3 regions of the Nocardia sp. NPDC060259 genome follow, and region 1 is predicted to be linked to each of the others. Evidence: riboswitches for the same ligand, from Rfam matches in the RefSeq annotation. Region 1 holds a riboswitch; each other region holds the start of a gene.
The links. A riboswitch is a leader RNA that binds a small molecule or an ion and turns the genes downstream of it on or off. The one in region 1 is predicted to bind S-adenosylmethionine.
Positions count from the first base shown of each region.

Region 2: another riboswitch for S-adenosylmethionine. It lies ahead of ACFWF2_RS29270 (ABC transporter substrate-binding protein); the one in region 1 lies ahead of ACFWF2_RS01590 (bifunctional o-acetylhomoserine/o-acetylserine sulfhydrylase).
Region 3: another riboswitch for S-adenosylmethionine. It lies ahead of ACFWF2_RS17280 (aminotransferase class V-fold PLP-dependent enzyme); the one in region 1 lies ahead of ACFWF2_RS01590 (bifunctional o-acetylhomoserine/o-acetylserine sulfhydrylase).

Region 1 covers NZ_JBHXAY010000002.1:90,982-96,528, reverse strand. The annotation lists gene ACFWF2_RS01600 (TetR/AcrR family transcriptional regulator) at 1-625, shown strand, start outside; gene ACFWF2_RS01595 (homoserine O-acetyltransferase) at 627-1,775, opposite strand; gene ACFWF2_RS01590 (bifunctional o-acetylhomoserine/o-acetylserine sulfhydrylase) at 1,772-3,088, opposite strand; SAM riboswitch class IV at 3,169-3,279, opposite strand; gene ACFWF2_RS01585 (TetR family transcriptional regulator) at 3,343-4,083, opposite strand; gene ACFWF2_RS01580 (MFS transporter) at 4,217-5,547, shown strand, end outside.
Region 2 covers NZ_JBHXAY010000120.1:7,262-12,808, reverse strand. The annotation lists gene ACFWF2_RS29280 (ABC transporter permease) at 1-691, opposite strand, end outside; gene ACFWF2_RS29275 (ABC transporter permease) at 748-1,779, opposite strand; gene ACFWF2_RS29270 (ABC transporter substrate-binding protein) at 1,782-3,401, opposite strand; SAM riboswitch class I at 3,418-3,512, opposite strand; gene ACFWF2_RS29265 (hypothetical protein) at 3,724-4,422, shown strand; gene ACFWF2_RS29260 (DUF6892 domain-containing protein) at 4,599-5,012, opposite strand; gene ACFWF2_RS29255 (lipase family protein) at 5,061-5,547, opposite strand, start outside.
Region 3 covers NZ_JBHXAY010000041.1:48,464-54,010, reverse strand. The annotation lists gene ACFWF2_RS17290 (YbaK/EbsC family protein) at 1-106, shown strand, start outside; gene ACFWF2_RS17285 (flavin reductase family protein) at 269-736, shown strand; gene ACFWF2_RS17280 (aminotransferase class V-fold PLP-dependent enzyme) at 767-2,083, opposite strand; SAM riboswitch class IV at 2,132-2,246, opposite strand; gene ACFWF2_RS17275 (AAA family ATPase) at 2,512-3,642, shown strand; gene ACFWF2_RS17270 (S8 family peptidase) at 3,666-5,547, shown strand, end outside.

The sequences.
Region 1 (5,547 bases):
ACGGCCGCGGCGCCGCTATGCCCCGCGCCTGCCACCGCACGAGCGGCGCGCCCAGCTCCTCGATGCCGCCTTCGCAGTGCTCGGCCGGATGGAACTGCACGAGCTGAGCATGGAAGCCGTCGCCCAGGAGGCCGGCGTCGGAAAACCGGTGCTGTACACCGTGTTCAAGACCCGCGCCGAGCTCGTCGAGGCCCTGCTGGAACGCGAGCGCGAACGCGGGCTGGATCAGATCGCCGACACCCTGCCGGAAAACCTGCTCGACACCGATCCCGTCGCCGCCGCCTCGGCGACGGTCGAAGCGTTCGTCGGTGTCGCTCTCGCGAATCCGACGCGCTGGCGGCTGATCCTGGCGACCCCGGCCAGCGCTCCCGACGAATACCGTGCCGCCTTGCGTACGGCTCGCGCCGAGATCCTGGCCCGCGCGGAATCCCTTGTCCGCGTGGGTATCGCGATGTCGCCGCGCTGGTCGGGGATGGACGCGGGCCTGCTCGCGAACTCGACCCTCACCGTCGCCGAGATGCTCGGCAGGCTGGCGGTCAACGAGCCGCAGGAGTATCCGCGCGAACGGCTCCAGGAATACGTCCGCTCGATCGTCACCCTGCTGACAGGTACGGCGAGAGACTGAGTCAGCGGCTCTCGCGGGCCAGGCGCATCGTCTCGGTGAGCAGCTTCGACACCGCGGCGGCCTCGGTCAGGAAGCCGTCGTGCCCGTCGCGCGAGTGCACGATCTCGAGACCGGCGCAGCCGGGCAGCCCCTCGGCCAGCTCGGCCTGGGTGTGCAGGGGGTAGAGCCGATCGGAGTCGACACCGCCCACCACGCACGGGACCGGGGTCGAGGCCAGCGCGGCGGCGATCCCGCCACGGCCGCGACCCACGTCGTGCCGGTTCATGGCCTCGCTGAGCAGTACATAGGTGGCCGGATCGAATCGCTGACAGAGCTTCTCGGCCTGGTGCTCGAGGTAGCTCTGCACCGCGTAGCGGCCGCCCGTCCACGGATCCTCGTCGCCCTGGGGCCGATTGGTGAAGCGGTGGTCGAGCTCGCCGTCGGTGCGGTAGGTCAGGTGCGCGATGCGCCGGGCCAGGCCCATGCCGGTCATCGGGGCGCGACCGGTGCCGTGATAGTCCCCGCCCTGCCAATCCGGGTCGGCGGTGATGACGGCCATCTGGGTGGTCTGGGTGCCGATCTGATCGGCGGTGGCGCGGGCGCCGACGGCCAGCACGAGCGCGGCCGCGACCCGCTCGGGCTGCCCGACGATCCACTCCAGCACTCGCATGCCGCCCATCGACCCGCCGACGACGGCGCCCAGCCGCTCGATCCCGAGCAGCTCGAGCAGCTGCGCCTCCGCGGTCACCTGGTCACGGATGGTCAGATCGGGAAAGCGCGAGCCCCACGGCGTGCCGTCGGGCGCGAGCGAGGACGGGCCGGTGCTGCCCTTGCAGCCGCCGAGCACGTTGGTCGCGATCACACACCATTCGTCGGTGTCGATCGGCGCGCCGGGCCCGACCATGCCCTCCCACCAGCCGGGCTGCGCGTTGTCCGCGCTGGCGATGACATGCGAGTCACCGGTCAGCGCGTGTTCGACGAGCACCACATTGTCGAGCGTGGGCGAGAGCTCGCCCCAGCGTTGCACCGCCAGCCGCACATCGGGGAGCACGGCGCCGTTCTCCAGCGCGACGTCCCCGATGGCGACCACGCCGAGTCGCCCGTCCGGCGGTGGCAGCAGGGCCACACCGGTTGCGGGACGGGCGATCGGCGATTCGGTGCTCACAGTCACGTCGTCGCCGCCGCGAAACCTGCGCGCAGATCGGCCAGGATGTCGTCGATTCCCTCGATGCCGACGGCGAGCCGGACCAGCCCCGGAGTGACGCCGGAGGCCAGTTGCTCTTCGGGCGTCAACTGCGAGTGCGTGGTCGATGCCGGGTGAATCACGAGAGAACGCACATCACCGATGTTAGCGACATGGCTGTGCAGGCTTAACGCGTCCACGAACTTCTTGCCCGCGTCGACACCGCCGCGCAGCTCGAACGCGACGATCGCGCCCGCGCCCTTGGGTGCGAGCTGCTTGGCCCGCGCGTACCAGGGCGAGGTCTCGAGCCCCGCGTAGTACACGGCCTCGACGCCCGGCTGCTCGGCGACGAACTTCGCCACGGCCCCGGCGTTGGACACGTGCCGTTCGACCCGCAGGCTCAGCGTCTCGATGCCCTGGGCGATGAGGAACGCGTTGAACGGCGACACCGCGGCACCCAGATCTCGCAGCAGCTGCACGCGGGCCTTCAGCGCGAAGGCGGGCGCGCCAAGGTCGGCGAACACCGCGCCGTGATAGCTGGGATCGGGCTCGGTGAAACCGGGGAAGCGCGCGTTGCCGTCGGCGTCGCGCACGGTCCAGTCGAAGGTGCCGCCGTCGACGATCGCGCCCGCGACCGCGGCGCCGTGCCCGCCCAGGTACTTCGTGGCCGAGTGCACGACGATGTCGGCGCCGTTGGCCAGCGGCTGGATCAGGTACGGGGTCGCGACGGTGTTGTCGACGATCAGCGGGATACCGGCCTTGTGCGCCACCTCGGCGATGCCGGGGATGTCGAACACCGCGCTGCTCGGGTTGGCGATGGTCTCGCCGTAGAAGGCCTTGGTGTTGGGCCGGATGGCGGCCTGCCACTGCGCCAGGTCGTCGGGATCCTCGACGAAGGAGACCTCGATGCCGAGCTTGGGCAGCGAGTAGTGGAACAGGTTGTACGTGCCGCCGTAGAGGTGCGGGCTCGACACGATGTGGTCACCGGCGCTGGCCAGGTTCAGGATCGCGTAGGTCTCGGCGGCCTGGCCGGAGGCCAGCAGCAGCGCCGCGACGCCACCCTCGAGCGCGGCGATGCGCTGCTCGACCGCGTCCTGGGTGGGGTTCATGATCCGGGTGTAGATGTTGCCCGGTTCGGCGAGACCGAACAGCGCGGCGGCGTGGTCGGTGTCGCGGAAGGTGTAGGAGGTGGTCTGGTAGATCGGCAGTGCCCGCGCGTTGGTGCTCGCGTCGGGGGCCTGGCCCGCGTGGATCTGCTTGGTCTCGAAGGACCAGTTCTCGGGCAGGGCAGAGTCGGTCATGAATTGCTCCAGGATTGTTTGCCGGTGTCTCGCGTCAGCTGGGTCGGATCGACGGACAACAACACATGGGGGCCTCCTGCAATGCGCGCTTGCTCTCGACCTTCGAGAGCCCGGTCATCACCCGGAGCACCCCACCGCAGCTGGAGGGTTGCCGACCAGCGAGCCGGGGCTTGGCGCTGGTACTCATGACCTTGCCGTCATGTTAACCGGCCATCGTGTCAGCGCGGAAACTTCCCCCGGTTTCGTCGCCTGGATCACTCCGCCGACGGTGTGCCGACCCCTGGCGTGTCGCCGTCGGCGTGCGCACCGCAGACGCGGCGAAGCTCGTGGTAGGCGCGCAGGATGGCGGCCTTGGTCACCCCGGCGGCGGCTTCCGGCGTCGAGCCGAGCAGCTCGTCCTCGATGGCGGCGAGCGAGAGGTGGCACAACATCTGCCAGGTGCCGGCCACCACCCGGACCGAGAAGTCGTCCGGCGTGGTCGCCATCCGCTCGGCGAGTTGCGCGCAGACCGAGACGTTCTTCTTCTCCGCGTATTCGAGGGCGCGCGCGTTCACGGCCTGGCTGGTCCGCATGATCCGCTGCATCTGCTGGAACTGGCGCAGGAACCGGATGCCGTCGGCCTCGGCCTCGGTATCGACGACCTGCAGGTAGGCGTCACACAGCGCCTTGAGTTCGTTGCCGGTGCGCGGTTGCCCGGCGAGTGCGACGGCGACGGTGCTGCCGAACTCGTCGATCGGCGCGAGCACGATGTCTTCCTTGAGCGGGAAGTAGCGGTTGACCGTGCGCGGGGAGACATCGGCGCCCGCGGCGATCTGCTCGACCGTCGTCGCGTCGAAGCCCTGTGTTTCACACAGTCGCAGCCCGACCTCGATGATCGCCGCCTTGGTCTGGAGCTTCTTGCGTTCACGCAGGCCCGCCGGCACGCGGTCGGCCGCGGTGGGGCCTGCCGGTTCGGTCGCCCGGTCCGCGCCGATCGGAGTGGTCGAGTCCAGCATCCCTCCAGATTACCGTCCGGCCTGATTTGTCTGTCTTTTCACGTCAAGTGGCGCAGTCAGACATTTTGCTCTTGACGCCAATTGTCTCGTGGTGCCAGGATTAGGCCAGCCTTCGAGTGACTAGGAGTCCGTGGTGACCGGCATCGAGATAGACGCGAAACAAACTGAGGCACAACAGAGTTCGATGCGATGGTGGGCGCTGGCTGTCCTCGCCTCCGCGCAGTTGATGGTGATCCTCGACGCCACCGTCGTCACGATCGCGCTCCCGTTCGCCCAGAAAGACCTCGGCATCAGCGAGGGCGACAAACAGTGGGCGCTCACCGCCTACACCCTGATCTTCGGCGGCCTGCTGCTGCTGGGCGGGAGGATGGCCGACTACCTCGGCCGCAGGCGCATCTTCCTGATCGGCCTGGTCGGGTTCGCCGCCGCGTCGGCGCTGGCCGGGCTCGCCCAGGACGGGTTGCAGCTGTTCCTCGGGCGTGGCTTGCAGGGCGCGTTCGCGGCGTTGCTCGCGCCATCGGCACTGTCGCTGTTGTCGGTGACGTTCACCGATGTCAAGGAGCGGGCGCGCGCGTTCGCGGTGTTCGCCGGGATCTCGGCGGGCGGTGTCGCGTTCGGGTTGATCGTCGGTGGCGCGCTCACCGAGTACGTGTCGTGGCGCTGGACCCTGCTGATGAACACGCCGGTCGCGATCGTCGCGCTGCTCGGCGCGCTGGCGGTCATCGTGCGCGATGTGCCGGTGCCGCGGGTCGGCGGTTACGACCTGCCCGGCGCCGTCACCGTGACGCTCGGGCTGGTGTCGATCGTCTACGGATTCAGCCGCGCCGCCGAACACGGCTGGCTGGCCGCGAGCACCCTCGGCCTGCTCGGGGCGGGCGCCGCGCTGCTGATCGCCTTCGTCGTCATCGAGGCGCGCTCGGCGAATCCGCTGCTGCCGCTGCGCATTCCGGGGGAGATCAACCGGGGTGGCGCGCTGCTGGCCGCGCTGTTCATCCCGATCGCCATGTTCGCGATGTTCCTGTTCCTGAGCTTCTACTACCAGAACACCCTCGGCTACTCGCCGCTGAAAGCGGGCGTCGCGTTCCTGCCGTTCCCGGTCGGCATCGCGATCTCGGCGGGAGTCACCAGCGCGCTGATGCCCAAGCTCGGCCCGCGTCCGCTGATGGTGGTCGGCGCGCTGCTCGGCACCGTGGGTCTGCTGTGGCTGGCCCAGCTCGGCTACGGCGACGGGTACGCGCTGAGCGTGCTGCCCGCCCAGCTGCTGATCGCGCTCGGTATGGGGCCGTTGTTCGTCGGCATGCAGGCCGTCGCGCTGCATCAGGTCGACGCCGACGACTCCGGCGTGGCCAGTGCTCTGCTCAATGCCGCCCAGCAGGTCGGCGGCGCGGTCGGCACCGCATTGCTCACCACGATCTCGGTGCAGGCGGCGAAGAACTACGCGACCGACAATCCGACCGTCGACCA
Region 2 (5,547 bases), on a different contig from region 1:
CCGCCATCCCGAATTCCACGGCGGCCAGCGCCAGGACCGGCTGAAACGAGTTCGGCAGGATGTGCCGGGCGAGAACCGTGTACCAGCGCACCCCCGACGCGTGTGCCGCTTCGACATACGGCGCGTGCCGCACCCGCAGCACCTCCGAACGCATGACCCTGGCGAAGTTCGCGATCAGCGAGATGCCCACGGCGAGAGCGACATTGCGGGTGCCGAAGCCGAGCGCGGTCACCAGTGCCAGTGAGAGCAGCAGTGCTGGGATCGACAGCAGGACGTCGACCACCCGCATGATCGTGGTGTCGACGATGCCGCCCGCCGCGCCGGACAGCAGCCCGAGCAGCGAGCCGACCACCAGTGCGATGCCGACCGCTGTCAGTGTCGCGGTCAGTGAGAGACCGGCGCCGTGCACCACCCGCGTGTAGAGATCGCGGCCGAGATTGTCGGTGCCGAACCAGTGCGCCGCGCTGGGAGCCTGGAACTTCTCCGCGGGCACGCCGGTCAGCGGGTCGCCGGGGGCGAAGACCGACGGCGCTACCGCCCATCCGATCGCGACGGCGAGCACCACGACCGCGACCAGCAGGCCCAGATGGGCCCGAACCCACCGTGCGATCTCGGTGGCCCGGACAGTACTGTCGTCTGCCACTTCGGGTCTTTCGGCGACCGATCCACGGCGCACGAGGAGGTCAACCATGGTCGTTCCCTTCGGTATCGATGGTGGTCCCGGCGGCGTCCTGAGGCCGCATGACCTCAGGCACCGTGCACCGCCTTCGCGGCGACATCGGCCTTCGTGTCCGGGAGTTCGGTGCTGTCACCGGGCCTGGTGTTCGTCTTCGCGCGCTGCCACCTGCTACCGGTGATCCGTGGATCGAGCAGGGGATACAGCAGATCGACCGTCAGATTCACGACGACGAAGATCAGCGCCGACAGCAGCACCACGCCCTGCACGACGGGGATGTCCTGGTTGAGCACGGAGGTCTGGGTCAGCCTGCCGACACCGGCGCGGGCGAACACCGATTCCACCACCACCGACCCGGCCAGCACGGTGCCAACCAGCACACCGGCGATGGTGAACGCGGGCACGCTGGCCAGCCGGGCGACGTGGCGCCGCTGCACCCACCACCGCGAGGCGCCCTTGGCGAGCGCGACCTCGGTGAACGGCTGCCGCCAGGTCTGTTCCAGCCCGGCGGCGAGTACCTGGGCGATCACCGCACCGATCGGCAGTGCCAGGGTGAGCGCGGGCAGCAGGGTCCCGCGCAGTCCCGTCCCGCCGAAGGCCGGAAACCAGTGCAGCCGAAACGAGAACAGCTGCAACAGGATCAGACCGGTCCAGAACGTCGGCACCGAAACAGCCAGCGGTGGTAGGGCACTGAGCGTATTGCGCAGCCACGGCCGCCGCGTGTAGGTGGCGGCGAACGCCAGTGCGGTGCCGCCGATCGCGGCGAACACCAGGGCTAGCAGCGCCAATCCGAGAGTCGGGGGCAGGGCGTCGCCGAGCGCTTCGGTCACGGGCTGACCGGTGCTGATGGACCGCCCGAGGTCACCGCTGACCGCATTGCCGAGCGCGGTCACATACTGCTCCCACAGCGGCTTGTCCAAGCCGTAGCGGGCCTGCAGTTCCGCGATCGCCACCTTGTCGACGACGGTGCCGGGCCCACCGCCGTCGGCGGCCATCGACACCGGATCCGCAGGCAGCAGGTAGAGCACGACGAAGGAGATGGTGAACGCCGCCCACAACACCCAGATCGCCTGCAGTATCCGGGAACCCACGTATCGGCTCATGATCAGCGCCCGCTCAGCCAGGTGTCGAAGAACTGCAGCCGGGCCGAGGCCTCGAACTTCAGATCCTGGGTGGTCGCGGCCGCGCCGATCGCCTGGGACAGCTCGACGGTGGGGATGTAGAGGCCGTTGTCGAGGATCTGCTGCTGCGCGGTCTTGATCAGCGTCGCCCGTGCGGCCGGATCATTGGCGGCCAGCTGCTTGTCCAGGGTCTCGTCCAGCGCCGGGATCGGTCCGCGGGCATTGAGGTTGCGACCGGTGATCGAGAAGGACGTGCGCAGGATGTCGCCGTCGGCGCGGGTGGAATTGCCGTAGGTGGCGTCGTAGTCCTTGGAGTTCATCTTGGCGGTCCACTCCGGCAGCGACACCAGGTCGAGTGTCAGGTCGACGCCCACCTGGCGAAGCTGCTGCTGCACCAGCTCCAGGATCGCCTGGTTGCCCGCGAACACCTGGCTGAACGTCACCGAGAAGCTCAGGCGCTCACCGTTCTTCGTGCGGATGCCGTCGGCGCCGGAAACCCAGCCTGCCTGGTCGAGAATCGACTTCGCCTTGGCCGGGTCGTGGGGAAGTTGTGCCGAGAGATCCGCGTACGCGGGTGTCGCCGAGGCAAGCGTCGAGGTCGCGACCTTGAACTGCGGGCCGAGCACGGTGTCGACGAGCTGCTTGCGGTCCAGCGCCGGCAGCAGTGCCTGGCGCACCGCCGGATCGCGCAGCGGGCCACGAGTCACGTTGGGGTGCAGGCCGAACGGCGTGCCGGGGTTGGACGTGGACAGCACCTGGCCGCCGACGGCCTCGATCTGCGGTGCGTCCTGGGGCAGCGCGTCACTGATCGCGTCGAGCTGACCGGAGACGAGACTGCCGGTGCGCACCCCGGATTCGGGGACGACGGTGAACTCGATCCGGTCCAGGTACGCCTCGCCCTGATGCCCGAATACCGCCGATCCCCAGTGGTATCCGGCCCGCTTCGCCAGCGTCACCGAGACGTCCTGCTTGTAGCCGGCGTAGGTGAACGGCCCGCTGCCGATATTGTCGCCTGCGCACCTGGCCTCGGCCGGTTTGGCATTGGTCGCCTTGGCGAGTATTCCGAGCTGTGGTGTGGAGGAGGCCTGCAGGAACTGCGCGTTGGGCTGGCTGAATTCCACTCGGGCGGTGAGCTTGTCGACCGCGGTCGTGCCGACGTAGTTGGTGAGGTAGCTCGTGCCGAGCGGCGCCTTCGCGCCACCGAGTTTCACGATCGCGTCGAAGGTGTCGCGCACCGAGTCCGCGGTGACCGGCGTGCCGTCGCTGAAGGTGACGCCGTCGGCGAGCGTGAACGTGAACACCTTCGCGTCGGAGCTGACCTCCCAGCTGGTGGCCAGCCACGGCGTGATCGCGCCGGTCTTCGGGTCCTGATCGGTGAGCGAGTCGACGATCTGACGGGCGACGTAGATGGACTGGTTCGAGCCCGCCTGCGCCGGATCCGAGCACGACGGCGCCTGCGACAGGCCGTAGCGCAGCGTGCCGCCGGGCTGGGGCGGACCGGCCTGCCCACCCGAGCCTGCGCTGTCGCTACCGCACGCGACCACGGAGGTGGCGACGGCGAGAACGCCGGCGACAGCGGCGAGACGATGACGGGGACCGATCACGGGGTGCACTTTCTTCCTTCCATCGAACCCGGCGGAAGCACCCACACCCGGGGAACGGGCGGGTTGCTGCGACGTCGTCGAGCCGGGTCTCTCGGTCGCTCTGGATGGTTGTGACCGGCCGCAGGGGCCGGTACCGAATCAGCATGTGGCACTGGCGGGATCCTTCACAACGGTAAGGATCAGCGTGAGCGCAGAGCTTGGAACGCGGGGCGTACTCGGGCACACTGTGCGACGCGCCGACGGCTCGGTGCCATTCACCTGCGCGGATTACGCCCGGTACGGGAGTAGCGTCGGATGTCTTCGCGTCCATGAGGAGTGCGCCGTGACCGAGCCGCGTCGTTTCACCACACTGACCACGCTGGCGGCCTGTGCCGCCGCGCTGCTACTGGCCGCGCCTACCGCGGCGGCGGCGCCCGAGGTAACCAGGGATGCGCCGGCGGCGCAGACGGCGGCTCCGGGCGACCTGCTCGGCGCGTATCAGACCGTCGTCGACACCCTCGAAGCGCTCGGCGTCCAGCCGTTCCTGTATCCGACGGTCGCCGCGAACTGCGCCGGTGACGACCTCGGCCTGATCCCCGCCGTCGCGGGTGCGGTCCCTGGCCCGTGGCCGGCGAATACCGTCCAGGTCCCCGGCCTCGACCTCACCGCCGTGAAGTCCGGCCAGACGATGTTCACCTTCCTGCCCTACGGCCTGTCGCCGGACACGGCCACCACCAAGACCTCCGGCATGCAGGTGGCCTGGCTCAACATCAGCACCGGCCGCGGTGGTCTGGCCTCGATGGGCTCGATCACCGACATCGTCCGCGCGATGGTCCCGCCCGAGGTACCCGTCGAACTGCGCCCCCTCGCCGAAACCGCCATCCGCGACTTCCTGTTCACCGCCATCCCCGTCGGCGGAGTGCGGGCGGTCCCCGTCGACACCGGCCACGGCACCGTCCTGGCCGCCGTCTTCGGCACCACCGACAACGCGGGCCGCTCCTGCTTCTTCTTCCCGACCGTCGGGATCACCGAAGTCCCCTGATCGTCTCAGTCCGCCCGCGCCGCTCGACGTTCTCGGCATGGACCTCTCCGCTGCCGTCGCCTGGCGAGGTCATGGGGCATGGCGGGCGGCCAGTCCCGATGCCAGATGACGTGGCCGCTCTCGCTGCCCCCGACTACACGGCCATGCGCGACTCACTCGAAACCACCCACCGGGACTTACCAGCCGTGCACCGCCACGCCGCGTGCCCGCAGCGCACCGACCACACTGCGCCACTCCTCGTTGTCCTGTGCCTTGAAACCGTTGAAGATCACCAGCTCGGTCAGCGCGGGCAGAGCGGCGATGACACCGACGTCACGATTCTGGATGCCCGAATCCAGTCTGAGGCGCTGTAGCCTGGTCAACCCCGCAAGCGGGGCGAGACTGGTGGCTTCGACCATCGAGTTGAGATCGAGATCTTCGAGTGCCGCACAGTAGGCGATCCCGTCCAGGTTCGTGATCGAGAAATGCCTGCCGAAGTGCCACCACCCGGGGTAGAGCTGATAGACCTCACGATCGCCGTCCAGACACAGGTCAGTCTCGTCGAGCAGCGCGAGTCGAAGGTTGCGGTCAGCCAGTTCGATAATCGCCATCAGCGAAGCGTACGGGCCCCGGAGCCTCGACCAGCATGGTCCCAGATCTCAGCAGGCGACGGGCGCAGGCTCTCCGCGAACCCGTCCGTCGAGCCACTGCAGTACCGCGGGGGCGCCCGCGACAGCCGCGGACAAATGCTCGACCGAGGGCACCCACAGCGTCTGCAACCGTACCCCCGCCGCGCACCAGCGGCGGTTGGTGTTGTTGATGGCGTCGACCGGAATCAACGGGTCGGTCGGCGAATGCCATTCGAACATAGGTATTTCCGGTACCCCGGCGTAGAGCTCCAGACTGTTCTGCTCCACCACCGACCGGGCGTCGGGGCTGTCGAAGATCGAGGAGTTGGTGACGTACTCGCGAGCGCTGCCGTTGGCGCCCATGGCGAGGATGGTGTTGGTGCAGCTGTTGGCCATTGCGTCACGAAGTGCGAGGCCACGCGGATTGAGATACGCGCTGATGGGCACCTGGTCCGGATACTCCCGCTCCAGACCGATCGCCGTCGCCATGGCCAGCCCGAAGGCCGGGTGCGGGTCA
Region 3 (5,547 bases), on a different contig from region 1:
CCACCCCGAGGTCTGGGCTGCAGGCGGCCACCCGAACACGGTGTTCCGCACCAACTTCCGCGAACTCGTCCGCATCACCGCCGGCCTGCCGATCGAGATCGACTGAGGTCGGCCGCGCGCGATGTGCGTCAACCGGGCAGAAGGGCCCCTGTGCGAGGTTCCGGCGCGGGCGTAGTTTGGGGCGGTGAGTGAAGTGCGACGAACCCCGGCCGAGCTGGTGGTCCCCGATGATCTGAGCGGGATCACCGCCGAGCAGTACCGGGAATCGATGCGGCACTATCCGGCCGGAGTCACCGTGGTGACCATCGGCGCCGAGACCGGCCCGGTGGGCTTCACGGCGACGTCGTTCGCCTCGCTCTCCCTGGAACCACCCCTGGTGTCGTTCAACATCGCCCACACCTCGTCGAGCATCGACGCACTGCGCGCCGCCGACTCGGTCGTCATCCACTTCCTCGGCGAACACCAGCACCACCTCGCCCACCGCTTCTCCCGCACCGCCGCCGACCGCTTCACCGACCGCTCCCTGTGGACCACCCTCGACACCGGCGAACCGGTCCTGCACGGCACCCCCCTCTGGCTCCGCACCACCCTCCACCAACTCATCGACATCGGCGACCACACCCTCGCGGTCGGCCTGGTCACCCGAGTCCACGACCAAACCCACGAATCCCCCACCGCCGCCCCCCTCCTCTACTACAACGGCAAATACCACCGCCCCACCGCCCTCGACACCTGATCGGGTGGGGCGGCGGGCGACGGCGAGAACTCAGCCGATGAGGCAGGGGGCGGCGCCTGCGGGGGAAGCGGCGGTGAGGGGGCGGGTTTCGGGGGTGGGGTTCCAGAGGCCTTCGGTGGTGGTGTAGGTCCAGGTTGGGCCGGATTCGGTGAGGGTGGCGATGGCCGTGATCAGGCGGTCTACGTCGGTGGTGGTGGTGCCGAGGCCGATGCTGGCGCGGAGGGCGGCGTCGAGGCCGAGGCGGGTGAGGAGGGGGTGGGCGCAGAAGCGGCCGTCACGGATGCCGATGGCGTGTTCGGCGGAGAGGTAGGCGGCGACCTGGCCGGGGGCGTAGCCGGCGACGGTGAAGGCGACGATGCCGACGCAGTCGGGGCTGTCGGACCAGATGCGGACGATGTCCACGCCGGGAATCGCGGCCAAACCGTCGCGCAGACGGTCGGCCAGGAAGCGTTCGTTGGCAACGAGTTCGGTGGGATCGATGGCGGCCAGCGCGTCACAGGCGGCGGCGATCGCGGCCGCGCCGAGCACATTCGGCGAGCCCGCCTCGTGCCGCTGCGGCGCCGCGGCCCACTCGACCTGTTCCACACCGACTTCGCGCACCGCGCCACCACCGGCCAGGTACGGCTCGCCCGCGTCGAGCCAGTCCCGCCTGCCGACCAGCACACCGGCGCCGAACGGCGCGTACAGCTTGTGCCCGGAGAAGGCGAGATAGTCGATCCCGTTCTCACGCAGCGAAATCCGGCGATGCGGGGCCAACTGCGCCGCGTCGACGAGAATCCGCGCGCCGCACAAGTGGGCGATGGTGGCCAGCCGCTCCAGCGGCAGCACCTCACCGGTGACATTGGACGCCCCGGTCACCGCGAGCAATGCGGCGGGCTTGCTGCACAATTCGGCGACGACCCGCCGGATCGTCTCCTCGACGGTGTCGGCCGCCCGCACGACCCGACGACCGTGCGCGGTCCACGGCAGGAAGTTCGCGTGATGCTCGATATCGAGCACGACGGTCTCGCCGGGCACGCAGCCTGCCAGCAGGTTCAGCGAATCGGTGGTGTTGCGGGTGAACACGACGACCTGGTCGTCACACGCGTCGACGAACCGGGCGACGGCGCCACGCGAGGCCTCGTAGCACTCGGTGGAGATCCGCGAGGCGTAGCCCGCGCCGCGGTGCACGCTGGCGTAGTACGGCAGCAGCTGCGAGATCCGGTCGGTGACCTGCCGCAACGCGGGCGCGCTCGCCGCGTAGTCGAAGTTGGCGTAGGTGCTTGTGCCGCCCTGCACGAGCGGAACCTGCAGGTCGGCGCCGGACACGGCGGCCAGGGCACAGGTGGGGTCGATTACTGCGGTCATGACGAAATCCCGTCGGCTCAGGGACTCGTTCCCGAAAAGGGTGCTGCGAGTCCGCGCTTGCCGCGCCCACTGCGGACGGCGGCCTGGTCGTCACCCGGAGCACCCCACCGCGGAGGAGGGTTGCCGACCAGCTAGCCGGGGCTTGTCGCTGGTACTCGTGACCTGTTGACGAGAGTGACAGACGATCCAGGGAGCTGTCAACCACCACCATCGGCACGCCCGAACCGACAGGAATCGCCGACGCCGGGTCGCCACGCAACTAGCATCCGACGAAGGCGACGGCTACGCCGACGACTCGGCAGATCAACGTGGCGCTGCGGGTGGGTTCTGATGTCAAACCGGTACACAAGGGGTGAACTTTGCCCGCGATGGACGCCGTACGATCGAGTGAACCGAAATCAGTCCATGCCTTCGATCGGAAGAACACCATGTCACACGCCCTGAGCTCCACACCGGCGGACGTGAACGCCGATCTAGCAGACGAATTCGTCCACCTTGCTCGGTTGGCGATGGCAGGCCGCGAACAGGACGTCACCATGTTCGTCCGCCGCGCCGCGCGCCGGCATCGCACCGACTGCCCCGAGCTCGCCGAGGCCCTGATCGGACTGCTCAGACAGAACCCGACGCGGGCCAATCCGCTACGCGCCGAACTCGATACGCCGATCCCCGTCGACGGCGACAGCCGCCTGCCGCTGCTGCGGGTCGTGCCGCCCGGCGCCACCGCGGAGGTGCCGATCCTGCCCGCCGAGACCTACCGGGTGCTCACCCAGATCGTCGACGAACGCAAGCAGGCCGACCGTCTCGCCGCCGCCGACCTCACCCCGGCGCGCAGCCTGCTCTTCGTCGGTCCGCCCGGCGTCGGAAAGACCATGGCCGCGGCCTGGCTCGCCCATCAGCTGGAGTTGCCGCTGGTGGTGCTCGACCTGGCCACGATCATGAGCAGCCTGCTCGGCAAGACCGGCACCAACCTGCGCCACGCCATCGACTACGCCAAGCAACGACCCTGCGTGCTGCTGCTCGACGAACTCGACGCGATCGCCAAGCGCCGCGACGACGACCGCGATGTGGGCGAGCTGAAACGCCTGGTCACGGTGCTGCTGCAGCAGATCGACGACTGGCCGTCGGGCGCCGGTCTGGTGATCGGCGCGACCAACCACGCCGAGCTCCTCGACCCGGCCGTGTGGCGGCGCTTCGACGTCACCGTCGGCTTCGAGCTGCCGGAGACGACGCAGCGCGGTGAGGCGATCCGCCGCTTCGCAGGCCAACCGCTACCCGATGCCGCCGTCGACGCCGTCGCCATCGCGTCGAAAGGCTTGTCGTTCAACGATATCGAGCGCACGATGCTGCGGTTGCGGCGTCGTTGCGTGCTCGATGACCAGCCGCTGCCGGACTTGATGGCCGAGCATTCCGCGCGTCTGGTAGCTGAACTTTCGCGGACCGATCGGTTACAGCTGGCACAGACCCTGGTCGGCATGTCAGGCTTGTCTCAGCGCCAGATCAGCGCGCTGACGGGGGTGTCGCGCGATACCCTCCGTGGCTTCACGCACCGACGGCAATAACGTGCTCGCTGGGGGGATTTCGGGTGGCCGGACCGCGATTTCTGATCGGCTTCGGTGAGCGGCTGACCGCGCCGATCGCCCCCGGCAGAGGCGGTGATTCGCCGCAGCCGCCGTATACGGTCGCGCAGGCGCGGGTCCGGCTCGCGCCGATGGTGCGCGCGGCGAGCGAGAGCGCGGTGGCGCTGCCCAGGGTCGCCTGCCCGGACGACGAGACCGTCACCGCGGTCACTCTGCATCCGCAGTATGTGTCCACAAGCGGTTATCCCACCAGGCTTCTCGCGTCGATGGAGTTCGACCCGCTGGGCAGCAGGCCGGTGACGGTCGTACCGGACGGCCATGCGCCGCGAGCCAGCACGCTGCTGTTTCTCGCGACGACCCGCGCCAACCTGCGGCTGCTCGCCACTCGCATCTGCGCCGAGACTCCGTTGCGCGCCGCCGAACACGGCATCGTCAGCTTGGCCGAGTTCCGCCTCAACTCCTCCGCCGATCGGCTGAGACTGACTGCCGCCCAGCCGGATTCGGAGACCGTGGCCGAGCTGGTCCTGCACTCCGGCCGTGACATCGCCCTGCAGGGCCTGCTCGACTACTCCCGCGATCTGGATCTCGACGTCGCGATCGACCGCAGACTCGACAACGGCGGTCTCGCCTTCGTCCCGGTCACCGGCACCCACGCGGCCGTCGCCGCGCTGGCAGGCTATTCGTTCACCAGGGTGATCCGCCGCATGCCACGAATGCGGACCCAGCTCGGCCGCGATACCCGCTCCACCGCAACACTTTCGCGCTTCCGCCCTGACCTGCCGACCGCCGAGCCGACCGACCGCGAGCTCACCATCGCCGTGTTCGACGGCGGGTTGCCCGCGCGCACCCCACTGACCCGCTGGGTCGACGCGCACACTTTCGCCGACAGCGCGGCGTCGCATCGCAATTACCTCGACCACGGCCACCGGGTCACCTCGGCACTGCTGTTCGGCAGCGTCGACCCCGCGCATCCGGTGCCGGTGCCCTACGGCTACATCGACCACTACCAGGTGCTCGACGAGGACACCGACGACGACCAGTGCGAGCTGTACGCGGCCATCGACCGCATCGACAGCGTCCTGCGCCAGCGCAAATACGAGTTCGTCAATGTCAGCATCGGCCCCGAACTGCCGATCGAGGATGACGAAGTGCACGCGTGGACCGCGTTCTGGGACGACTACCTCAGCGACGGCACCACCCTGGCCACCATCGCCGTCGGCAACAACGGGGAGGCTGATCGGCCCAGTGGCAATGCGCGCGTGCAGGTTCCGGCCGACAGCGTCAACGCGCTGGCGATCGGATCGTCGGATCGCAGTGGCGCGCTGTGGAATCGGGCGCCGTATTCGGCGATCGGGCCCGGTCGTGCGCCCGGCACGGTGAAACCCGATCTGCTCGCGTTCGGCGGCAGCGACGACGAACCGTTCCATGTCGTCGGCCCGGACGGCACGGCGATCCCCGATTCCGGGACCAGCTTCGCCGCGCCGATGGCCCTGCGCGCCGCGTTGGGCGCGCGCACCCTGTTCGGCCCGAAGCTGGGCGCGCTCGACCTGAAGGCCCTGCTCGTGCACACCGCCGAACGGCGAAGCAGCTCACCGGATTCCGATTCCGGACACGGCCGCATCGCCGCGACCCTGGCCCAGCTGGTGCTGTGCGGCGACGGCGAGGCGCGGGTCCTGTACCAGGGCGAACTGACCCCGGCGAAGTACCTGCGCGCCCAGATCCCGCTGCCCGCCGCACTGCCTGCGGGCATGGTGCGGATCAGGGCGACGCTGGTCTACGCGACACCGGTCGACCCCGCCGACCCTGGCAGCTACACCCGCAGCGGCCTCGACGTCACCTTCCGTCCGCACGACGAGAAGTTCGCCGAACCGACCAGGATCCATCCGG